DNA from 3 places in the Clostridium chromiireducens genome. Region 2 is predicted to be linked to each of the others. Evidence: riboswitches for the same ligand, from Rfam matches in the RefSeq annotation. Region 2 holds a riboswitch; each other region holds the start of a gene.

Region 1 (7,938 bases), on a different contig from region 2:
AATGTCATGACTGCTGCAAAAATAACTGTTATTACTATACCCTCTATTTGAGCAATTAATAGATTAATATCCCCAAAGAAAAGACCATTCCATTTTGCTACAGAGTTAATTGCTGTTTGTCCAAATAATCCAGTTGCGATTCCTCCCCAGATTCCACCAATTCCGTGGCATCCAAAAGCGTCTAACGCATCATCATATCCGAATTTTGCTTTTACTACGCTCATGAAGAAGAAGCATATTGGAGAAACTATTGCACCTATTACAATTGATGACCAAAGTGGAACAAATCCTGCTGCTGGTGTAATTGCAACTAGTCCTACAACTGCGCCTGTCGCTGCTCCTAGTATTGTTGGTTTACCATGTTTTATTTTTTCAATAAACATCCATGAAAGTAATGCTGCTGCTGCTGCAGTATTTGTTGTCATGAAAGCATGTACAGCAAGTGGACCAGCATTTAATGCACTACCAGCATTAAATCCAAACCATCCGAACCAAAGTAATGCTGCTCCAAGAACTACAAAAGGAATATTGTGTGGTTTATATGACATCATTCCATAACCACGTCTCTTACCTAGCATTATACATGCTACAAGTCCTGAAACTCCTGAACTTATATGAACTACATCTCCACCTGCGAAGTCTACTGCTCCTAAAGAACCGATTATTCCGCCACCCCATACCATGTGAGCTAGTGGATAATATACTAAAAGTGACCATAATCCTATAAAAATAAATAGTGCTGAAAATTTCATTCTTCCTACTAAAGATCCAGTTATAAGTGCTGGAGTAATTATTGCGAACATCATTTGAAATGCTGCAAAAAGTTCATGTGGTATAGTAGGTGCAAGTGCTGAAGGATCTGCCCCAACTCCATTGAATAGGAAGAAATTTAGTCCACCTATTACTCCACCAATATCATCGCCGAATGATAATGAATAACCTATTAAAACCCACATTATTGATGCTAGTCCACAAATAAAGAATGAAGACATCAGTGTATTTAAAACATTTTTTCTACGCACCATTCCTCCATAGAAGAATGCAAGCCCCGGTGTCATTAAAAGTACAAGTGCTGAACAAATTAATAAGAAACTGCTATCGCCAAAATTAATTTCCATAAAAAATCCCCCTTAAAATCAATAATTTCTTGAATAATAATAATCCTTTTTTTGAAATTTCTTTAAATTATTCAAATAATTGTAATCAAGAAGTAATTGAGCTCTAATACTTCTACAAGTTATCTTTGTAAATTAATTTACTTAATTTATTACGACATCGTAATTCTAAATAAAAAAACGGTGCTTGTAAAACATACCTTTTCTTTGTACGTTTCACAAACACCGTTGTTTATATTTTTTAGTATATTCTCTTAATATAAATTTGTCAATATATTTTTAAAAAATTATATTGATTGTTATTTTTTTTTCATTACCTTATAATGACATAATTTTAGACATCCTATATTACAATTTTCATTTATATTAATCAAACTGGTAAGACATTATATTATATTTTATTCTTAATCTTATTAGCTTGATAATAGAGTTATATTATTGATTAATATATCTTTTATATTTGAATATTTGTTTGGCATATTGCCTTCTCCATTTATTAATTGAATCAGATTTGCTAGATCTCGAAGTTTACTTATCTCATACCAATCATTTGTAAGCTTATAACTAGAAATTTTATTATATTCTTCTTCAAAAACTTTTATCATATCTTTACTAAAATACTCTTCATATCTAAAAAACTGTCCGATATCTGCTAAAGGATGTCCAGCCATTGCAAATTCCCAATCTATAACTCCACCTAGTTTATTATCCTTAATCAAAATATTTGTTCCTTGAAAATCTCCATGAACTAACCTAATATCATTATCTAGTTTATTTAGTATATGACCATTTTTATTCACTATGTATAAAATTTTATGCACTAAATCTTTTCCTAGACGCTCTTTAGCTTTACTACCCATGAATTTTTCGTACCATAGTATTAAAGGTGGTAATTCATTTACGACTTTCAGATTTTCATCTAAAAAACCTGCCTTCTCAAATTTATAGCTATGTATTTGTGCTAAAAACTGTGCAACATCCTTAATAAAATTATTTTCTATACTATAGCCTTCGCTTATTGCTTTACCTATTGTCTTTCCTTGCATGTATTCATAAATTGCATATTCCCTATTTTGTATAATCTCATTGTTCCCAACCTTGTAAATAGTAGCAACATTAACTAACTTATCTTCTTTTAATTTAGCTAATAATTTAATTTCTTTCTTATAATTTTGCTCTTTTGAAAAAAATATCTTTAGAATATATTTTTTCTCTGGTATATTTGTATCTACGATATAGTTGGTCGTTCTGCAGCCTTCATTTATCGGAATTACATTAGTAATATAATCATTCTCTAGTATACCTTCAAGCAATTCCCCAATTATATTATTATCAATTTTCAGAAACGGAAATGTTCGCTCCCATCCATATTCCATAAGCATACCTCATCTACTGCATATAATTTTTATCGAGTCTAATTATAATATATTTTACTACATATGTGTAAATACTAAGTATTTAAGATTAGAAGCATATATTAAGAATCAATGATAGTTAAGTATATTATTTCCCCGGTAATATCTAATAAGTTATGTCAACTACTATTCTACGATGCTTCCAAATGTTTCACATAGTCAAACGCTTTTTCTATTGCTTCTGTCTTAGTTTCATAGATATTTATCTCACCAATCTTAACCACAAATCCCATCTTGCTTAACACCTTCATTGGTTGATCTTGTACATGAGTTAAACAAAGCCTTATATCTAGACTTTTGCAATGTTTTAATAATTTAGTTAGCGCATCTATTCCCGAAGCATCCACTGCATGAGTATGGCGCATATCTAAAATGACAACTTCAATAGAAGCCTCAAGTCCTTTCATTTTAGAAATAAATTCTTGTACTACTCCGAAGAATATTGGACCATTGACTTGGTAAACATGTATCTTTCCACCTGCTTTTTCTAATACATTTGATATACTGTCATCAAAAACGCCTTCATCAACTAAGTTCCTTATTTCAGTAGTATCAGAGACTCTCTTCATAAATAAAAACATAGTCATAATCATTCCAATTCCTATTGCAACTACTAAATCAAATACAACTGTACATGCAAATGTTACTAATAATACAATCACATCGCTCTTAGGCGCTTTTAATAATGCTTTGAATACTCTCCATTCACTCATGTTATAGGATACTATTATAAGTATGGCTGCTAGTACAGTCATTGGTATCATTTTAGCTAATGGCATTAGCGCTAGCATAGTCATTAATAACACAACTGCATGAACCATTCCTGCTATTGGACTTTTCCCATTTGACTTTACATTCGCTGCAGTTCTTGCTATAGCTCCTGTCGCTGGTATTCCCCCAAATAATCCACTCGTAATATTAGCTATTCCTTGAGCAACAAGTTCCATATTAGAATCATGCTGATCGGATATCATGCCATCCGCTACTGTTGCCGATAATAATGATTCTAACGCCGCTAGAATAGCAATTGTCATAGCTGGCGCAAATAATTTATTTATTATATACATGTTCATATTTGGAAATACAGGTGTTGGCATAGTTGATGAGATTTCTTGGAACCTACTTCCTATAGTTTCTACTGGAATACTAAAAACTTTTACAATAATAGTTATTATAATTAATGCAATCATAGATCCTGGTATTGTTTTATTAACCTTAGGCCATATTGCCATTATTGCTACAGCTCCTACTCCCAGTATTAGTGACCATACATTAATGGATTCTATATTGGTAAAATAAAATTGCCACTTTTCAAAAAATTCTGCTGGCACATTATCAATATGTAATCCGAGAAAATCCTTAATTTGTGTGGACATAAGTGTTACTGCTATACCAGCAGTAAAACCTATAGTTATTGTTTGTGGTATGTACTTAATTAATGAACCAAATCTTAATAATCCCATTATAACTAAAATTATTCCTGCCATTACCGTTGCAGTAATAAGCCCATTCAATCCGTATTCTTGAATAATTGAGTAAATTATAATTACAAATGCCCCTGTAGGGCCACCTATTTGAACTTTGCTGCCTCCTAAAAATGATATTATAAACCCTGCTAATATTGCCGTTACAATCCCCTTATCTGGAGATACCCCTGATGATATTCCAAGAGCTATTGACAATGGCAATGCTATTACAGCAACAATAAATCCAGCTATTACGTCTTTCATAACTTGCCCTCTTGTAATTTCCTTACTCTTGATCATAGAAAAAAACCTAGGCATCATTTTAAATCACTTCCTTGTTAATTTTTTCACTCTTTATATTACTCCTAATTTGTATAGTAGTCAAAAAATACGTTTACAATTCTTATCTTCTCTATAATCCTTATAGATATTATTCATAATAGTTAATAATAAAAGAGGAAGCAATTACTACTTCCTCTCTCCTGACCTTTTATAAATACTAAGAATATATTTTATAATCTTCACAATGCTATCTTCTTGTCCTTATTGATATTAATTTTCTACTTTCTTTAATCATTCCTAATAATTATATCTCTATATTATAATGCTATATTTTCCAACATCTTATCTAATTTATCTTGAAGTTTCTTTGTAACATTTACTAATGGAAGTCTAACTTCATCAGAATCTATTAAACCTATCTTATTTAGGCAATACTTTAGTGGTGTAGGATTAGGTTCTGAAAATAGAAGAGGTATCATGCCATGTATCAGCTTCCATTTATCCAATGCTTCTTGATGATTATTCTCTTTTACTAAATTATATATATCTATAAATTCCTTAGTTCTTAAATGAGCTGAAGCCATTATTCCTCCCTGTCCACCAAGCGCAAGTGTTGTATAAAAATACGCATCCTCTCCTGTCAAAATTGAAAAATCTTTTGGTGGATTTAATAATAATTCTGTTGTTTGCTTCATATTTCCGCAGCAATCTTTTATACCGATTATATTCTTTAGCTGTGATAATATCTGTACAGTATCATTCTCAATATTAGTTCCAGTCCTATACGGTATATTATATAGTATGATATCTAAGTTAGTTGATTCTGATAAAGCTTTAAAATGTTCGTAAATGCCTCTTTGATCGGGTCTTGAATAATATGGTGCTACAGATAGTATGCCATCTACGCTATGCTTTTCTACTATCTTCGACATTTTAACTACTTCACTTGTATTATTTCCTCCCAATCCTACATACACCGGCACCCTATTATTATTATACTCAATAGTCTTTTCTAATACTTTCTCGTACTCACACGTAAGAATGGTAGGTGATTCTCCAGTTGTTGCTAGTGGAATAATTCCATTTGCACCTTCTTTAATATAATGATTGATCATTCTTTCGTAAGATTTAAAATCTACCTTTCCATCCTTAAATGGTGTTATTAATGGTACTAGTACCCCTTCTACTTTCATTAATCTGCCAACTCCTAAAAATTATTTTGTTAAATAAGAAAACCCGTTAGTAATTTATACCAACGGGTAGAGTTAATCGCATAAAACTTGTACAAAACTAAATTATAATAATATTAGAACTTCCATTGTAATACTATCATCTATAGTTTTATCAAATCCTTGTAGCTCTCCACTTTCGTGACAGTTATACATATATTCTATGCATAACCAGAAATAAATCTTTGCATAATTCAAATCTTCGGCCATAATACCTTTTCTCATCAATCACCGTTTGCCAACTCACGATGAGTACTCTTTATTACTGGCGCCTCTACCTTAGGTTTTCGTTATTAAATTACTCCAATTATATCACTTAAATAATTATTTGTAAATGATATACCATCTACTACACATTAATCAAAGTTCTCAAAGGATTTTTACTTTGTATAAGATGAGAATTTTAGGAATCTACAAGTATTTTGATGTAATTATTATATAAACATGTCAATTTAAAAATATCCACATTAATAAGAAATAATCCACATGCATATTACAATACATTGTGGATTATTTCTTATTTTTCTCTACCCAAATATTTATTTATATAGTAATCATAAGAACTTTTTTACTGTAAATAAAAAAGATAGTCATTACAACTATCTTTTAAGTTACCTCGCAACGTCCTACTCTGCCACACAATCGCCCGTGCAGTACCATCGGCGCTATAGACCTTAACTTTCCTGTTCGGAATGGGAAGGAGTGTTACCTCTATGCCATCATCACGAGATGCTTGTTCATTCCAAATCTATGATTTGGTCTAATGAACTGTACTCCTCAACTACGTTGAGTGAGCTTCCTTTGAAAGCTTTGTTCTTTCAAAATTGCACATAGTATTTTTAATGTATTACAACTTGATTATTTATTGGTCAAGCCCTCGACCTATTAGTATCAGTCAGCTAAATATGTTACCATACTTACACCTCTGACCTATCAACCTTGTAGTCTTCAAGGGGTCTTACTAGCTTACGCTATGGGAAATCTAATCTTGAGGTGGGCTTCACACTTAGATGCTTTCAGCGTTTATCCCTTCCCGACTTAGCTACCCAGCTATGCTTCTGGCGAAACAACTGGTACACCATAGGTCAGTCCATCCCGGTCCTCTCGTACTAAGGACAGCTCCTCTCAAATTTCCTACGCCCGCGACGGATAGGGACCGAACTGTCTCACGACGTTCTGAACCCAGCTCGCGTGCCGCTTTAATGGGCGAACAGCCCAACCCTTGGGACCTACTTCAGCCCCAGGATGCGACGAGCCGACATCGAGGTGCCAAACCTCCCCGTCGATGTGAACTCTTGGGGGAGATCAGCCTGTTATCCCCGAGGTAGCTTTTATCCGTTGAGCGATGGCCCTCCCACGAGGTACCACCGGATCACTAAGCCCGACTTTCGTCCCTGCTCCACTTGTAGGTGTCGCAGTCAGGCTCCCTTCTGCCTTTGCACTCTTCGAACGATTTCCGACCGTTCTGAGGGAACCTTTGGGCGCCTCCGTTACATTTTAGGAGGCGACCGCCCCAGTCAAACTGCCCACCTAACAATGTCCTGTCACCAGTTTCATGGCATCCAGTTAGAACTTCAATACTATCAGGGTGGTATCCCAACAACGACTCCACTAAGGCTGACGCCCTAGTTTCCCAGTCTCCCACCTATCCTGTACAGACAATACCGAAATTCAATGCTAAGCTACAGTAAAGCTCTACGGGGTCTTTCCGTCCAATCGCGGGTAGCGAGCATCTTCACTCGCACTACAACTTCGCCGGATTTGCAGTTGAGACAGTGCACAAGTCATTACGCCATTCGTGCGGGTCAGAACTTACCTGACAAGGAATTTCGCTACCTTAGGACCGTTATAGTTACGGCCGCCGTTTACTGGGGCTTAAGTTCACACCTTCGCGTTACCACTAAGTGTTCCCCTTAACCTTCCAGCACCGGGCAGGCGTCAGCCCCTATACATCAGCTTTCGCTTTAGCAGAGACCTGTGTTTTTGTTAAACAGTTGCTTGTGCCTATTCTCTGCGGCCTGATTTCTCAGGCACCCCTTCTCCCGAAGTTACGGGGTCAATTTGCCTAGTTCCTTAACTGCAATTCTTCCGTCGGCCTTAGGATTCTCTCCTCATCTACCTGTGTCGGTTTGCGGTACGGGCACTACTTCTCTCTCTAGATGCTTTTCTTGGAAGCATGAAATCAGATACTTCGGTTCCGTAGAACCTTCCCCATCACGCCTCAGAATTGCCAGAGCGGATTTGCCTACTCTGACTCCCTTAACGCTTAGACCAGCATCCAATAGCTGGCACATCCTATCCTTCTCCGTCACACCATCGATAATAACGATTATAGTGGTATTGGAATATCAACCAATTGTCCATCGACTACGCCTTTCGGCCTCGCCTTAGGTCCCGACTAACCCTGAGAAGACAAACTTTACTCAGGAAA
Region 2 (7,938 bases):
TTATCATTTCTATATTTATTGACAATAGAATTAGGGTCACCTAATTCATGTACTATTTCTTCTTCAGTTTTTCTAGCAGCTAGTCCAAGCGTAAAATTATGATCATAATAGGATATAATTTCCTGTAATTTTATTTCAGGAATTTCTTTTAGTCCATCCATTAGTATGTTAAAAAATTCATTTTGCGTCATTAAATAAACCTCCTTTATTAAAATCTTTTTCTTGATTAAAAGTATATGATAGGAATGAATAGACTACAATACAGTACACCATTGTTTAATGTTTTATTAAGGTATTATATTAGAAGTTAACAAACTATTAAGGAATTATTAAGGTTTAATAAAAAGATTTACACAAAAGTTTAAAATTAGTTTCAATAATACTAAAATCTGTGAATAAGATTGTGGACAAACTGTATAAATATTAGAGAAAAATATGTGGTAAAGCCTGTAAAATAAAGGGTTTGTTTATAGTGTTGATAAGCCTATGTTATCTGTGGATAAGTCGAGTGGAAAAAAATAAGACAAATGGTAAGTTCTTTAAATAATTATTGAATTCCAATAGTATCATAAAGTAAATAATTATGTTATTTAAACTCATTTAATAGCAAAATTACACAAAATTTCTGTTGAGAATGTTGAAAAATAGGCTTATTTAGCTATATCGAGAGGATTTTGCAGAAAAGTTTTACTAGCATTTTTGCCTTAAAAGAATTTATAATATATTGTTATAAACAATATACACACATCTGTGGATAAAAAGTGTGGATAATGTGGACAAACAGTAAATATAAATTTAACTTTAAGGAAAATGATAAAATAGTATAATAATAGTATAGAATTAAAAGAATATAGTCTATAAGTAGAGAGACTTTAGGATACTATTCTTATTAGGATACACTAATACATTTTCATAGGATGCTTAAATGAAGGATAAGTTATCTGCCATGGCCTATAAAACGCTATTAAAAATAGGATTACTTTAAGGTTAATGAATATGGTGAATACATATAAGATTATGTTTTGCTGATAAAGAGATTTTATGAGAGAGATATGAGTTACTGTAAAAATATTAAATTTAAATTATATAAGAGTGTATGATTTAAAATTATTATAAGTTGAATTGTAATTATTAAGTTTAATGATTATGGGGAGGGGATAGGATCTATGACAAGTAAAGAAGCTAAGTTTGTTCCGCAAATAAAAGGTACACTTAGAAATCATGTGATTGAAGTTCCAACGGTTATAAGAAATTGTGGTGGAATTAAGATTTTTGGAAAGAGAATAAAATCATTGTTATTTAGTACTGATGTTGCATTAATAAGGAATAGTAACGCTGATGCTATTATTGCGGTTTATCCATTTACACCACAGCCAGTGATTACACAAGCACTTGTGATGGCAGCAGATGTTCCTGTATTTTGTGGCGTAGGAGGAGGAATAACTCAAGGGAAGAGAGTAGTAAATTTAGCAATGGATGCAGAATTTAAGGGGGCCATGGGGGTAGTTGTAAATGCTCCAACAAGTAATGAAGTAGTAAGAAAAATTAGGGCCACCATAGATATACCGGTAATAGTAACTGTTATTTCGGAAGATGAAGATATTTCTAAGAGAATTGAAGCCGGTGCGACTATATTGAATGTTTCTGGTGGTAAAAAAACAGCTGAAATAGTTCGAAACATCAGAAAAATTTTTCCAGAGTTTCCGATAATAGCGACTGGAGGACCAACTGATGAATCAATTATTGAGACTATTCAGGCTGGGGCTAATGCTATAACATTTACTCCACCATCTTCAGCAAGCATTATGTGCAATCTTATGGATAATTATAGAAAAGAATAGAAAATATAATCCTACACTTGATGTATGAATAATAAAAAAAATGTTGATTTAAGTAAAATTTATGGTATCATATTTGTAACAGTTTAATAATATGATATTATAGTCATTAGAAGTCTAAAGAACCTATGGGTAGATAAGAAGTCTACTATTTAGATAGAATATAAATATAATATGACCTGGGGTAGAGGTGCTTTAATAAAGAGTAGGTATAAGTAGTTGGCAAACGATGATTTATGCTGAAAGGTATTACGGCCGAAGGAATAACTTATTATGCGGTAATTTATTTCTGGGGATTCATAAAATATGTGAATAACTGTCACGAAAGTGTTGAGCTACAAGGTGCATTTTAATTAACAATTTAAAATAATAATTTTGATTGTTCTATATTTGGAAAAATATTTAATAATTTAATTTTATAAATTGATAATTAATGAAATTAATATGCATACAAATTTAGCGTAATCTACCACTCGTCACAGACATATTCTGTGGCGTTTGTTTTTTGGGCAAAAATCATAATAAAACCAAAGAAGTAGGTAATTTCTTTTCGTGGAAAACATAAAAACTATCGTATAGATTTTTTTTATAATATTATTAAAGGGAGCTTAATGGCTTTCGATAACTGTTGCTTTTTAATCGCAGGATGAATAGAGGATACATGCCTTTATTATCACGGCTAGATTATTTAAAGATAAATAACTTGATAATAAGTATAATTAATTTGGGGGTTAGGCAAATGAAATTGTTTGGAACAATGAAAGAACAGGACAATCAATTAGTAATTGGGGGAGTTAGTTCTAAAGATTTAGTAAAAGAATATGGAAGTCCTTTATATGTATTCGATGAAGATTTGATAAGAGAATATTGTAGAGATTATAGAAATCATTTTAAATGCGAAGAAAACAATAATAGAGTAGCGTTTGCCGGAAAGGCATTTTTGACACTGCAAATGTGCAAGTTGCTAAAAGAAGAAAAAATGCATTTAGATGTTGTTTCAGGAGGAGAGTTATACACAGCTCATAAAGCAGGATTTCCACTTGAAAAAGTAATGTTTCACGGAAATAATAAGACATTAGATGAAATTCAGTTAGGTGTTAAATTAGGTGTAGGTAATTTTGTAGTAGATAATTGCTATGAAATGGAAATGCTAAATAATATAGCTAAGGAATATAATAAAGTACAGGATATTTATTTGAGAATAACACCAGGAATTGAGGCTCATACTCATGAGTATATAAAAACTGGACAAATAGATTCCAAATTTGGATTTGCACCAGTAGGTACAGTTATAGAAGATGCTATTAAGAAGGCTATAAGTCTGGAAAGTATAAATCTTGCAGGAATACATTGTCATATAGGTTCACAAATCTTTGATTTAGAACCATATGCAGATGCTGTGGAAATAATGCTAGAGCTTGTAAGAAACACCAAAGACAACCTTGGTTACTTAATAAAAGAAGTAGATTTTGGAGGCGGTTTTGGTGTATACTATACTAAGGATGATGAACCTAAGACTACTGAGGAATATTGCAAAACGATAATTAATAAAGTTGATGAAGTTTGTGCTAGAACTGGTCAAGAAAGACCAATTCTTACAATAGAACCTGGAAGAAGTATCGTAGCTAATGCAGGACTTACATTATATACTGTGGGATCAATCAAAGAGATTCCAGGTATTAGAACGTATGTATCAGTAGATGGAGGAATGACAGATAATATACGACCAGCCCTATATAATGCAGAGTATGAATGTATTCTTGCTAATAAGGTTTCTGAGGTTTCAGAAGAAACTGTGACCATATCAGGGAAGTGCTGTGAATCAGGAGATATATTATTAGAAAATGTTAAACTTCCACAAGTTGAAAGCGGCGATATTTTAGCAATAATGACTACGGGTGCCTATGGATATTCAATGTCAAGCAATTACAATAAGATACCGAAGCCATCAGTAGTAATGGTTAAGGATAATGAAGCAAGGCTAATTTGCAAGAGAGAATCCTATGAAGATCTATTAAAAAATGATATAGAGTAAATAAGTCTTTTACAAACTTATTTTTAAAAGGTTCCACATTGAATTATTATTCAATGTTGGTTTAAGGCATACTTTTAATGAATGCGCTTTTATTGATATTCTTTCCCAAGATTATAAATAGATAGAAGAGATATGCACTAATTTTTTGGATTAGTGCATATTTTTATTACAAAGTTATTTAAGAAAACTGAGTCTTGACACTAAAGTGTTTTTTTAATAAGGCAAAGTAAGACAAAGTAAAAATAAATATTAATGATAGTAAATCGTATAAAAGTTAACAACTTATAAATATTTTATTGAGAAAATTATGGTATACTAAAATGGTGTTGAAAAATAAAGCATAAAAATTACTAATAACACAGATAAGGTGAAATATTAATCATAGGAAAGTATATAATTATTATTAATTATATGATATGGAGGCAATACTGTGGCAGAAAATAATGAAGATGAAGATTTGAAGCGCAAAAAACTTAGAAAAAAGTCAATAATAAAGGAATGGATAATCGATATAGCTGTTATTGCTTGTATAGGATTTTTAGTTTATCGTTTTGTAGGTTATGGTGTTTGGATTACAAGTGGATCCATGATACCAACATTGGAAGTTAAAGATAGGCTTATTGTAACTAGGGTTTATAGTCCAGAGAGTTTAAAAGAAGGAGATATAGTATTATTTAAAAATGATGAATTTAAAGGAGATATATTAATAAAAAGATTAATAGGACTTCCAGGTGATAAGATAGAAATCAAAGAAGGTGTTGTTTTTAGAAATGGCGAAAGGCTTCAAGAAGACTATGTAATAAATAATAATATATCTAATGGAGTTTTTGAGGTGCCAAAGAACAAGTACTTTTTTCTAGGTGATAATAGAGCACACTCTGATGATTCAAGATATTGGAATAATCCGTATGTAGATGAATCATATATAGTAGGAAAGGCTAGAATGAAATATTATCCAATAAAAGACTTTGAGATCTATAAATAATATATTAGTTATAAAATTTAAAATAAAATCGTAAATAATATTAACCTAATATGTAATTTTAGATAAAGCAATCTTGATAAAAGGGAGAGTATTGATGAAAGAAAATGATAATGCAATGGATTCAAATGATACTAGTAATAGTTATGATGATGTTGCTAGTACAACAGATGTTGATAAGTCTGAAGATAACAATAAGAATGATAGTCCATTAGAAAAAGGGTTCCTGGTATTTTTTACAGCAAAAGGCGGTTTCTTTAGAGAATGGGTAATTCCAATATTAGCAGCCATAGGAATAGCATTATTAATAAATAAGTTTTTAGTTTATAATGTTTATATACCTAGTGAATCAATGGTACCGACTCTAAATGTTGGTGATAAGTTAATGGTAACTAGAGTTTATGATACGAGTAAAATCCAAAGAGGAGATATCATTGTATTTTATTCGGAAGAGCTCGATGAGATACTTATAAAAAGAGCAATAGGACTTCCAGGAGATCATATTGTAATACATAATGGTATAGTTAATATAAATGGGGAGGATATTAAAGAAGATTATGTAAAAAATAATGAAAAGCTCAATAAGGTACTCGAATTTGACGTACCTGAAAATAAATTTTTCTTTTTAGGTGATAATAGGAGTCGTTCAAATGATGCTAGAAGATGGATTAATCCATATATAGATGCATCTAACATCCAAGGGAAAGCTAGAATTAAATTTTATCCATTTAAAGATTTTGGAAGGTTAACTTAATAGATATTTCTAGGAGTCTTAATATAATTTATTTAGGTGCTTAATTAAGGAAACTCGGTTCACATTCCCTAAGCTTGGAATTAATTTATAAAGTGAAAAGAGGATGTTAAATGGATGAAAAGTATATAATAGATAGAGTAGAGGGTAATTATGCAATAGTCGAAAAAGAAAATGGAGATATGCATAAAATATCTCTAAGCAGCATTAAAGGCGGCTTTAAAGAAGGAGATATTTTAATTAATAAAAATGAATATTTTGAAGTAGATGAAAATTTCACATTAACTCGAAAAAAGCAGATAGATGAAAGTATGAAAGATATGTGGGAAGAGTGATCTAATCTATGAATATTATTAATAACAAAGAATATTAAATGAAAATTAAGGGAAGGTGATTAGATGCAGAATAATAATAACGGAAATAACAAAAAGAATAATAAAAATAAGAATTCTATTACTGTAGCAATTACTTATTTTCTAATAGCTTTTGCATTTTTAATGGCATTCAATTATGCCAGGGATACAGCTACGACAAAGGAAATCAATTATAATGAATTCATAAAATTATTAGATGAAAAACAAATTTCAAAAGTCACCATAACTAGTGATAATTTATTAATAACACCAAGTGAAAATAACACTGAATATAAAGGAAAGACTTTATACACAGCAAATGTAAATGATGAGACGTTAATAACAAAGTTAAATGCGGCTGGAGTAGATTTTACAGGAAAAAATCCTAAAGAAACTCCTATCATGAATTTTGTGCTTACTTGGATACTGCCTATGGTACTTATTTTCTTCATGTGGAGATTCCTATTTTCTAAAATGGGAGGCGGCGGAGGCGGTGTCATGGGCATCGGTAAGAATAACGCCAAAGTTTATATGGAAAGTGAGATAAAAGTAACATTTGATGACGTTGCAGGTCAAGAAGAAGCTAAGGAATCTTTAAAAGAAGTAATAGATTTCTTAAATGGCCCTGGTAAATACACAGAGATTGGTGCTAAATTACCTAAAGGTGTTTTACTTGTAGGACCTCCAGGAACAGGAAAAACGTTAATCGCGAAGGCTGTAGCAGGAGAAGCTAAAGTGCCATTCTTCTCACTCTCGGGTTCAAGCTTTGTTGAAATGTTTGTTGGAGTTGGAGCTTCAAGGGTAAGAGAATTATTTAAAGATGCAGTTGCAAAGTCGCCATGTATTATATTTATAGATGAAATTGATGCAATTGGTAAAAGCAGAGATAATCAAATGCAAAGTAATGATGAAAGAGAACAAACTTTAAATCAATTACTTTCTGAAATGGATGGATTTGATTCATCTAAAGGTATAGTTATACTTGGAGCTACAAATAGACCAGAGATACTTGATAAAGCATTACTTAGACCAGGTAGATTTGACAGAAGAGTTATAGTTGATAGACCAGACTTTAAGGGAAGAGAAGCTATACTTCATGTCCATGCTAAAAACGTAATGTTAGGTCCTGATGTAGACTTATCTGAGATAGCTAAAAGCACTCCAGGTGCTGTTGGAGCTGACCTTGCAAATATTATTAATGAAGGTGCTTTAAGAGCCGTAAGAAGAAGAAGAAAAACTGTTCTTCAAGAAGATTTAAGAGAAGCAGTTGAGGTAATAATTGCTGGAAAAGAAAAGAAAGATAGAATCTTATCACCAAAGGAAAGAGAAGTTGTTGCTTTCCATGAAGTAGGTCATGCACTTGTGGCTGCTTTACTTAAAGGTGCAGATCCAGTACATAAAATAACAATAGTTCCTAGAACTATGGGAGCATTAGGTTATACTATGCAGCTGCCAGAGGAAGAAAAATACTTAACCTCTAGAGAGGATATGATAAATCAAATAACTGTAATGTTAGGTGGTAGATCAGCTGAAGAAGAAGTATTTGATTTAGTTTCCACAGGAGCTTCAAATGATATAGAGAGAGCTACTGGGCAAGCTAGAAGTATGGTTTCAGTCTACGGTATGAGTGAAAGATTTGACATGATGGCTTTAGAATCAATACAAAATAGATATTTAGATGGTAGAGCTGTTAGAAACTGTAGTGAAGAAACATCAACTCTTTTAGATGAGGAAACATTAAGAATCATAAAAACTGCTCATCAGAATGCAAGAAAAATCTTGAGAGAAAATAGAGACTTATTAGATAAGATTTCAGAAGTTCTTTTAGAAAAAGAAACAATCTTTGGAGAAGAATTCCTTGACATGATATATGAAAAATATCCAGAGATGAAAGAAGAAAGAGAAAAAGAAAAGTCAGAGAATGAAAAGAAAGTAAAAGAACTAGCGGAAAGAAGAGCTAAGAAAAATTCTTTAGATGT
Region 3 (7,938 bases), on a different contig from region 2:
AAAGATGAGAAATGTAGTAATTATTACCGTACCTTATATAATTAATGAATAGCCTATATAAAAAAATGAGAGTAACCAAAGCTATTTTGGTACTCTCATTTTTTTGTTATTATGGAATATAATTTTTGCTTGGATATATACACATACAAAAATTATATATTTATGCAGATTTTTTATTAGAATAACTTACGTCAACATCATCTAAAGGAATAACTTTAGTTTTGTATTTAACCTTATAACCTATGTATAATATTATAAATAAAGGAAGGCCTATATATGCTGCAATTAATCCATTCCAATCAATCGCCTCAGGAGTAATATATGAATATCCTTGACCTATTATTATAATAATACACATTAATAATGCTAATATAGGACCAAATGGATATAAGCTAGCCTTATATTTTAAGTCATTTAAGTCTTTACCTTGGTGAACATATGCTTTTCTAAATCTGTAATGACATATTGCTATCCCTACCCAGGCAATAAATCCAGCAAGACCAGATGCCGCAACTAACCAAACGTAAACGGTACTTTCTGCATATAAACCTGTTAAAAAGCAGGCAGAAGCAATTAATGTAGTTAAAAGTACAGCATTTACAGGCACGCCTCTTTCATTTGTTTTAGCAAAAACTTTAGGTGCCATACCTTCTTTAGCCATCGCATAAAGCATTCTACTTGATGCATACATACCAGAATTACCAGCAGATAATACAGAAGTTAATATAATCGCATTTATCAATGAAGCAGCACCTGCTATACCAGCTCTTTCAAATACCATTGTAAATGGGCTGGTATCAAGACTAGCTTCAGTAAATGGTATTATTGCGCCTAAAACAATTATTGTTCCTAAGTAAAATATTAATATTCTCCAAAATATTGATTTTATAGCTTTAGGTATATTTTTCTCAGAATCTTCACTCTCACCAGCAGCAATTCCTATAAGTTCTGTACCTTGGAATGAAAAACCAGCGATTAAGAATATAGAGAATATAGACGTAATTCCTCCATGGAAAGGCCCATCTTCTAGAGTGAAGTTATGGAATCCTATTTGTTCTCCGCCCATTATTCCTACGATCATTAAAACACCAATTACAATAAATACAAGAACAGTAACAACTTTAATTCCAGCAAACCAGTATTCTGATTCACCATATGCTTTTGATGATAAAATGTTTAATCCTACTATAATTGCTAAAAACAATATACTCCAATATAGCGCGTTTACATTTGGGAACCAGTATTTCATCAACAAAGAACCAGCAACCATTTCAGCTGCTATTGTTATTGCCCAGTTATACCAATAATTCCATCCAAGTGCAAACCCAAGTGCAGGATCAATAAATTTATTAGCATAGGAACTAAAAGATCCTGGAATAGGCATATGAGTTGCCATCTCCCCTAAGCTTGTCATTAAAAAATACACCATTATTCCGACTAATGCATAAGCTACAAGTGCACCACCAGGTCCAGCCTGATGTAAAGTATCACCCATAGCAAGAAATATACCAGTACCGATAGATCCGCCTATAGCAATCATATTCAAATGTCTTGCTTTTAAGCTTCTTTTTAATTCGTTATTTTGTTCACCCATTTTTTCTCCTCCAGTATGGTTTTATAATTCCATAGGTAAGCAACTAAGATAATATAAACATTATAAAAATAAAAAAAGCCATGAGAGCATACTCATGACATAAATACGAAAATTATATATTCTATAAAAAATATTATAAACCATCGTATAATTACATTGAAAATAGCTCTCCACAAAATAATTCGTGACAGTCTTATGCATATTTTACATAAGCCCAGCAAATAGTATTAAAGCAATTAACTATTTACTTCGGCGAAAGATCCTTTCGTATCACATCATCAAGCTTACCTCCGCAATACTACTTTTAAATTTCGCGCCTCTATCTTAGTTATCTATCTATTATTTCACATATAATTATCTAATATAACTGGAGTTATGTCAATATTTTTAATTTTTTAATATAAAAATTAAAAATATATCACTTTTACTGAAATAAGAACAAAGCGGTTTAGTTGATATATTATTAATGTATTGATGAATATTTTAACAAATGCTTAGTAAAATCAACCAAAAGTATTTTAATTGACAACGATATAGGCTGCGAGTATAATTCAGTATAGAAATGCTTGTTATTGACAATGGGGTCAACTTTATTAAGGAAGGTTGACTTATTTTTTTAGAAAATTAAATATAGGGGGATACATTATGAAAAGATTAAAAAAAATAATTGCTGGGGTCTTATGTGTTGCAACTGTTGGTGTATTAGCAGGTTGTGGTTCTAAGAATGCAAGTAATGAAAAAGTGCTACGTGTAGGAATGGAAGCTGCATATGCGCCATTCAATTATACACAAACAGATGATGCTAATGGAGCAGTTAAAATTAAAGGAAGCAATGAATATGCCAATGGTTATGATGTTATGATGGCTAAAAAAATTGCTGACAAAATAGGTTACACAGTCGAAATAAATAAAATGGAATGGGATGGATTAGTTCCGGGAGTAAATTCAGGAAAAATTGATGTCTCAATAGCAGGTCAAAGTATCACAGCTGAACGTTTGCAAACTGTAGATTTTTCTGATCCATACTATAAAGCTAATATTGTGGCTCTTACTAAGAAAGGTACTGCTTATGAAAATGCAAAAAGCATTGCAGATTTAAAGGGAGCAATTTGTACATCTCAATTAAATACAGTTTGGTATGACATGTTAAAGCAAATTCCAGATGCTAATATTCAGCCTGCTATGGATACAGTTCCATCATTAATAGTTGCACTTTCATCAGGAAAGGTAAATGTTGTTGCAGTAGATAAGCCAACAGCTATGGCAGCAGCTTACTCGAATCCAGATTTAGTTATGCTTGATTTACAAGGTGATAAAGGATTTAAAGCTTCTGATGAAGATGTTAACATGGGAATTGCGATTAAAAAAGGAAACAAAGAATTAACTGACAAGATAAATAAAGCACTTTCAGAAATTTCAGAAGAAGAACGTAATAAAATGATGGAAGAGGCTATAAAAGTTCAACCATTATCAAAATAATACTAATAATAAATAAAGAGGAGGTTTATATGTATTAGCCTCCTTTTTTAATTAGATATTTCAAATGGTAAAATATATTTTTGGTGAGGTGGAAAATAATATGACATCAAATTTACCAGAGGGATTTTTTCAATGGGTTTGGTATCTTTTACAACAGTATGGCACTTTATTTATACAAGGAGCATTATATACACTTTTAATTGCTGTGATTGGTACGATAGCCGGGTGTATTATTGGTTTTTTGGTAGGTATAGTAAGAACTATTGAGGTAAATCCTGAAGCTAATAAAATTAAAAGTGGTCTTTTAAAAGGTGTGCAATGGATATTGACCGCTTATGTAGAATTCTTTAGAGGCACACCAATGATTGTACAATCTATGGTTATATTTTATGGTGCTATGGAGGTATTCGGCATTGATATGTCTCCATTGGCAGCAGGATTGTTAGTTGTTTCAATTAATACAGGAGCATATATGGCAGAGACTGTTCGTGGTGGTATAGCGTCAATTGATCCGGGGCAGACCGAGGGTGCAAAGGCAATTGGAATGACACATTTTCAAACTATGCTATATATAGTACTTCCTCAAACATTGAGGAATATTATGCCTCAAATAGGTAATAACCTAATTATCAATATTAAGGATACATCTGTATTGAACGTAATATCTGTAACAGAGCTATACTTCGCAGGTAAGTCAGCTGCAGGTGCTTATTACAAATACTTTGAAGTATTCTTTATAATATGTGTAATTTATTTTGTTATGAATTTGGCTGTTTCTCGCTTATTACGTTTTATAGAGAAGAAAATGGACGGGCCGGATAGCTATAAATTAGTAACAAGTGATTATATGTCAGGAGAAATTACTGAAAATAGTTCAACTATTAAAATCAAGGGAGGGAAACAATAATGGAAGCTATCGAAAATGTGAATGGCAATTCTCCTATATTAGAAATCAACCATTTAGGAAAAACTTTTGGAAATAACGAAGTTTTAAAAGATATTGATTTTAAAATAAATCAAGGAGATGTAGTTTGTATTATTGGAGCATCAGGATCAGGAAAATCAACCCTTCTTAGATGTATCAATATGCTAGAGACCCCTACTTCAGGTGAAATATTACATGACAAAGAGAATATATTAAGTAAACGTAAAGAAATAACTAGCTACAGGGCAAAAGTTGGAATGGTATTCCAACAGTTTAATTTATTTAGTAATATGACAGTACTTGATAACTGCATGATTGGAGTTACTAAAGTATTAAAGAAAGACAAGGATTATGCAAATAATATTGCAATGAAGTATTTGAAAAAGGTGGGAATGGCCCCATACATAAATGCAAAGCCTCATCAACTTTCTGGAGGGCAAAAGCAAAGAGTAGCAATCGCTCGTGCACTTGCTATGGAGCCGGAAGTCTTGTTATTTGATGAGCCAACTAGTGCTCTAGACCCAGAAATGGTAGGAGAAGTTTTAGCAGTTATGCGTGAACTTGCAAGTGAAGGGATGACTATGATTATAGTAACCCACGAAATGGCATTTGCAAGAGATGTATCTACTAGAACAGTATTTATGGAAAAGGGAGTTATTGTTGAAGATGACACCCCTAAAGTTATATTTAATAATCCTAAAAATAAGCGTACTCGCGAATTCTTATCAAGATTTATGGACAATTAAAATTAACTCCCGACAATGATTTAATATCTATAGTCGGGAGTTTTTTATTTTTCAATGGATTTACTAATCAATTTACCTATTCTAAGTTTAATTTATTCTTCAATATATAGTGAGTTATTATAAAATAGGCAGCAAAGAATATTAAGTTAATAATAATTACACCTATTAAAAGTAAATGAACTGGACCGAAAGAGTGAATATTATTAAATGGATTCCAATTACTTAATGAAAAAGTGATGCCTACAATTGATGAAATTGCTGTTGTAATTAAATTTAATACTATGAAAGCGCCAAAAGCTGAAAGAATTCTATGCTTGCTAAATAAGTGACCAATTGATATTGATGCATAAATCATAGTAATAAATTTAATGAATTGAACCAAGATAGCAATAAGACCTTCAAGTATTACAATAAAAATTTGTCCTCCAAACTCCGTATAAGCTTCTGAAAAGCCATGAGAAAGTTCAGAAAAGAATCTGGCAAATCCACTAGGATCAAATGCCATGATGATTATTGAAAGCACTGCGATGATCCCGCTTATTATATTCCAAAAAGTCGCAATTGAAAGTTTGCTTATAATATTGGTAATAGTAGTTACAGGAAGAGTATTCATTAAATATCCTTCATCTCCAAGTAGGTTCTTATAAAATCTTTGTATTACTACAAAAAAAGTTACTATAAACACAGCAGCCATAGTACAGCCATATCCAAAGATACTTAGAATAAATGGTATTCCACCAAAGCCGTCAAGTTTATTTGAAAAACCAGTTCCAATAAAGATTTTATTTATAATGGCAAAGGCTAATAATGCTATATAAAGTGGTATTAGTATTCTACCAGTAGCTTTTATCTCATATTTCATCAATTTTCCTAACATCTAAATACCTCCCTAAATAGAGCATCAACGCTCTTTCCTTCACTTTCTCTAATTTCATCAACACTTTTAGTTAAGAATATATTTCCATAAGAAATGAATACTACATCATCTAATATTCTTTCAATATCCGAAATAAGATGAGTAGAGATAATAATAGTAGCATTTTCGTTATAATTAGTTATGATTGTATTTAAAATATAATCTCTAGCTGCTGGATCTACACCTGCTATAGGCTCATCTAGTAAATATAAATCTGCCTCTCTACTCATAACCAAGATGAGTTGAACTTTCTCTTTTGTTCCTTTTGACATAGTTTTTAATTTATCATTAGGATTGATATTTAATTTTGCCAACATGTTATATGCTCTCTCAGGATTGAAATTATCATAAAAATCTTTAAAGAAATTAATAATATCAGAAACTTTCATCCAATCATTTAGATAAGTTCTTTCTGGTAAGTAAGATACAATCTTTTTTGTTTCTACACCAGGTTTATTTCCTGCTATTAGAATTTCTCCACTTGATGGAGTTAAAAGGCCATTTGCAAGTTTTATAAGCGTACTTTTCCCGCTGCCATTAGGTCCTAAAAGCCCAACAATTCTTCCTCGATTAACTGTTAAATTTATACCTTTTAAGGCTTCAGCATTAGCATAAGTTTTAAATAAATTTTTACATTCTAAAATAGGGCTATTATCCAGGCTGTCATTTTTATAAGCAGAGATTGTATCAGTTTCATTAGAATTATACAAGATTTTATTGTCAACATTACTCATTATTTCATCTCCTTTGATATAACTTCTATAAGTTGTATTGTCTCTTGTTTTGTATAACCTATTTTCTCCATATTGAAGAGAAATTTTTCGATTTGCTCTTTTGCTAAACCGTTTCTTATATCTTTTATCATACTAATATCCTCCGTAATGAATCTACCACTTGTTCTTTGACTAAATACTAAACCTGTTCGTTCTAATTCAGTTAATGCTTTTTGCATTGTATTAGGATTTACAGCTGCATCAGCTGCCATCTCTCTAACTGAGGGTAATTTATCCCCCGCCTTATATATGCCTGAAACTATTCTAAGTTGAATTTGTTCCATAAGCTGCACGTAAATTGGTCTATCGTCATTAAAATTCCATGACATAGTCTCACTCCTTCATAAATTTTATCATTGTGTTACTGTACTAGGTTGTTAATACAATAATACAATGACAGTTATTTTATGTCAATATACAAATTAAAATATTTTTAAAAGAAAATATTTTATATATTCCGTTAATAATCATATAAATTATAAAAAATAAATCTTAAGTAGAATGGAAATAAGTCGATATTTATAGAGAAATGTTATAATTTAGCATAGATTTCTAGACATTTTGATATTTGCATAACCGTAAGTCTATTTACAGACAAAAAATGAGGGGGATTTTCATGATAAAATTATTAGAGAATAATGAACTTGATATGGAGGCTTTGGAAATAAAAGATATAATTGATATTAAGTTATTGCAGAAGTTTCAGGATGATTTTGCTTTCGCTATGAATTGCGCGAGCGTAACTGTAGATAAAGATGGGAATCCGGTAACTAATCCAAGTTCTTATACCACTTTTTGTGATAAATTCGTTCATTCAACTAAAATTGGAGATGATAGATGTGCAGCATCTCATAAGAGGATGGGAGAAGAAGCAGCAAGAACCGGAAAACCTTATGTAGGTTTATGTCACGCTGGATTAGTAGATTTTGCCGCACCAATAATTATAGAAGGAAGACTAATTGGAACTGTTCTAGGAGGGCAAATGTTAACCGAAGCCCCTAAAGAAAGTAATGTTATCCAAATAGCTAAAGAAATAAATGTTGATCCTAATTCATTTGTTAGCGCAGCTAATGAAGTTGGCAGGGTAGATATGAAACATATTGAAGCAGCAGCAAGTGTATTGTTTTTAGTTGTAAACTCCCTTGCTAAAAATGGTCATAATGAATTAAATTTAGATATTTTAACGAAAAAATTAAGCAATAATTTTATGCAGGTATCTGCTACAATAGAAGAACTTTCAGCTTCTGCAACTAATATTACATCTCAGCAAGAGGAATTAAATGGTGAAATAAGTCAAGTAGGAGAGATTACTGAAAAGATTAATGCAATACTTGATTCTATAAAGAGCCTTGCAGCTCAAACAAAAATGTTAGGGCTTAATGCATCAATTGAAGCCGCACGTGCTGGTGAAGTAGGAAAGGGATTCTCGGTTGTTGCAAAAGAGATAAAAAATTTAGCGGAGAATTCAAAAGAAACAGCAAAGAGTATTTCTGATTTAACAATTA

The links. A riboswitch is a leader RNA that binds a small molecule or an ion and turns the genes downstream of it on or off. The one in region 2 is predicted to bind lysine.
Region 1: it holds a riboswitch for lysine, as region 2 does, so the genes downstream of both, dapA (4-hydroxy-tetrahydrodipicolinate synthase) here and lysA (diaminopimelate decarboxylase) in region 2, are expected to answer to the same signal.
Region 3: it holds a riboswitch for lysine, as region 2 does, so the genes downstream of both, D2A34_RS05430 (amino acid permease) here and lysA (diaminopimelate decarboxylase) in region 2, are expected to answer to the same signal.

What each region holds. Positions count from the first base shown of each region.
Region 1 covers NZ_QXDJ01000009.1:129,029-136,966, forward strand. Annotated here, with positions in the region: gene D2A34_RS24910 (ammonium transporter) at 1-1,118, opposite strand, end outside; gene D2A34_RS24915 (aminoglycoside phosphotransferase family protein) at 1,529-2,491, opposite strand; gene D2A34_RS24920 (SulP family inorganic anion transporter) at 2,662-4,317, opposite strand; gene dapA (4-hydroxy-tetrahydrodipicolinate synthase) at 4,596-5,471, opposite strand; lysine riboswitch at 5,626-5,792, opposite strand; rRNA gene rrf (5S ribosomal RNA) at 6,121-6,237, opposite strand; partial or broken rRNA gene D2A34_RS24935 (23S ribosomal RNA) at 6,373-7,938, opposite strand, start outside.
Region 2 covers NZ_QXDJ01000001.1:1,184,634-1,192,571, reverse strand. Annotated here, with positions in the region: gene D2A34_RS04705 (DUF1700 domain-containing protein) at 1-191, opposite strand, end outside; gene D2A34_RS04700 (beta/alpha barrel domain-containing protein) at 1,167-1,841, shown strand; lysine riboswitch at 2,016-2,184, shown strand; gene lysA (diaminopimelate decarboxylase) at 2,578-3,873, shown strand; gene lepB (signal peptidase I) at 4,304-4,858, shown strand; gene lepB (signal peptidase I) at 4,953-5,609, shown strand; gene D2A34_RS04680 (DUF3006 domain-containing protein) at 5,720-5,941, shown strand; gene ftsH (ATP-dependent zinc metalloprotease FtsH) at 6,005-7,938, shown strand, end outside.
Region 3 covers NZ_QXDJ01000002.1:29,812-37,749, forward strand. Annotated here, with positions in the region: gene D2A34_RS05425 (APC family permease) at 1-52, shown strand, start outside; gene D2A34_RS05430 (amino acid permease) at 161-1,594, opposite strand; lysine riboswitch at 1,750-1,924, opposite strand; gene D2A34_RS05435 (transporter substrate-binding domain-containing protein) at 2,240-3,073, shown strand; gene D2A34_RS05440 (amino acid ABC transporter permease) at 3,174-3,980, shown strand; gene D2A34_RS05445 (amino acid ABC transporter ATP-binding protein) at 3,980-4,744, shown strand; gene D2A34_RS05450 (ABC transporter permease) at 4,821-5,621, opposite strand; gene D2A34_RS05455 (ABC transporter ATP-binding protein) at 5,615-6,319, opposite strand; gene D2A34_RS05460 (GntR family transcriptional regulator) at 6,394-6,762, opposite strand; gene D2A34_RS05465 (PocR ligand-binding domain-containing protein) at 7,050-7,938, shown strand, end outside.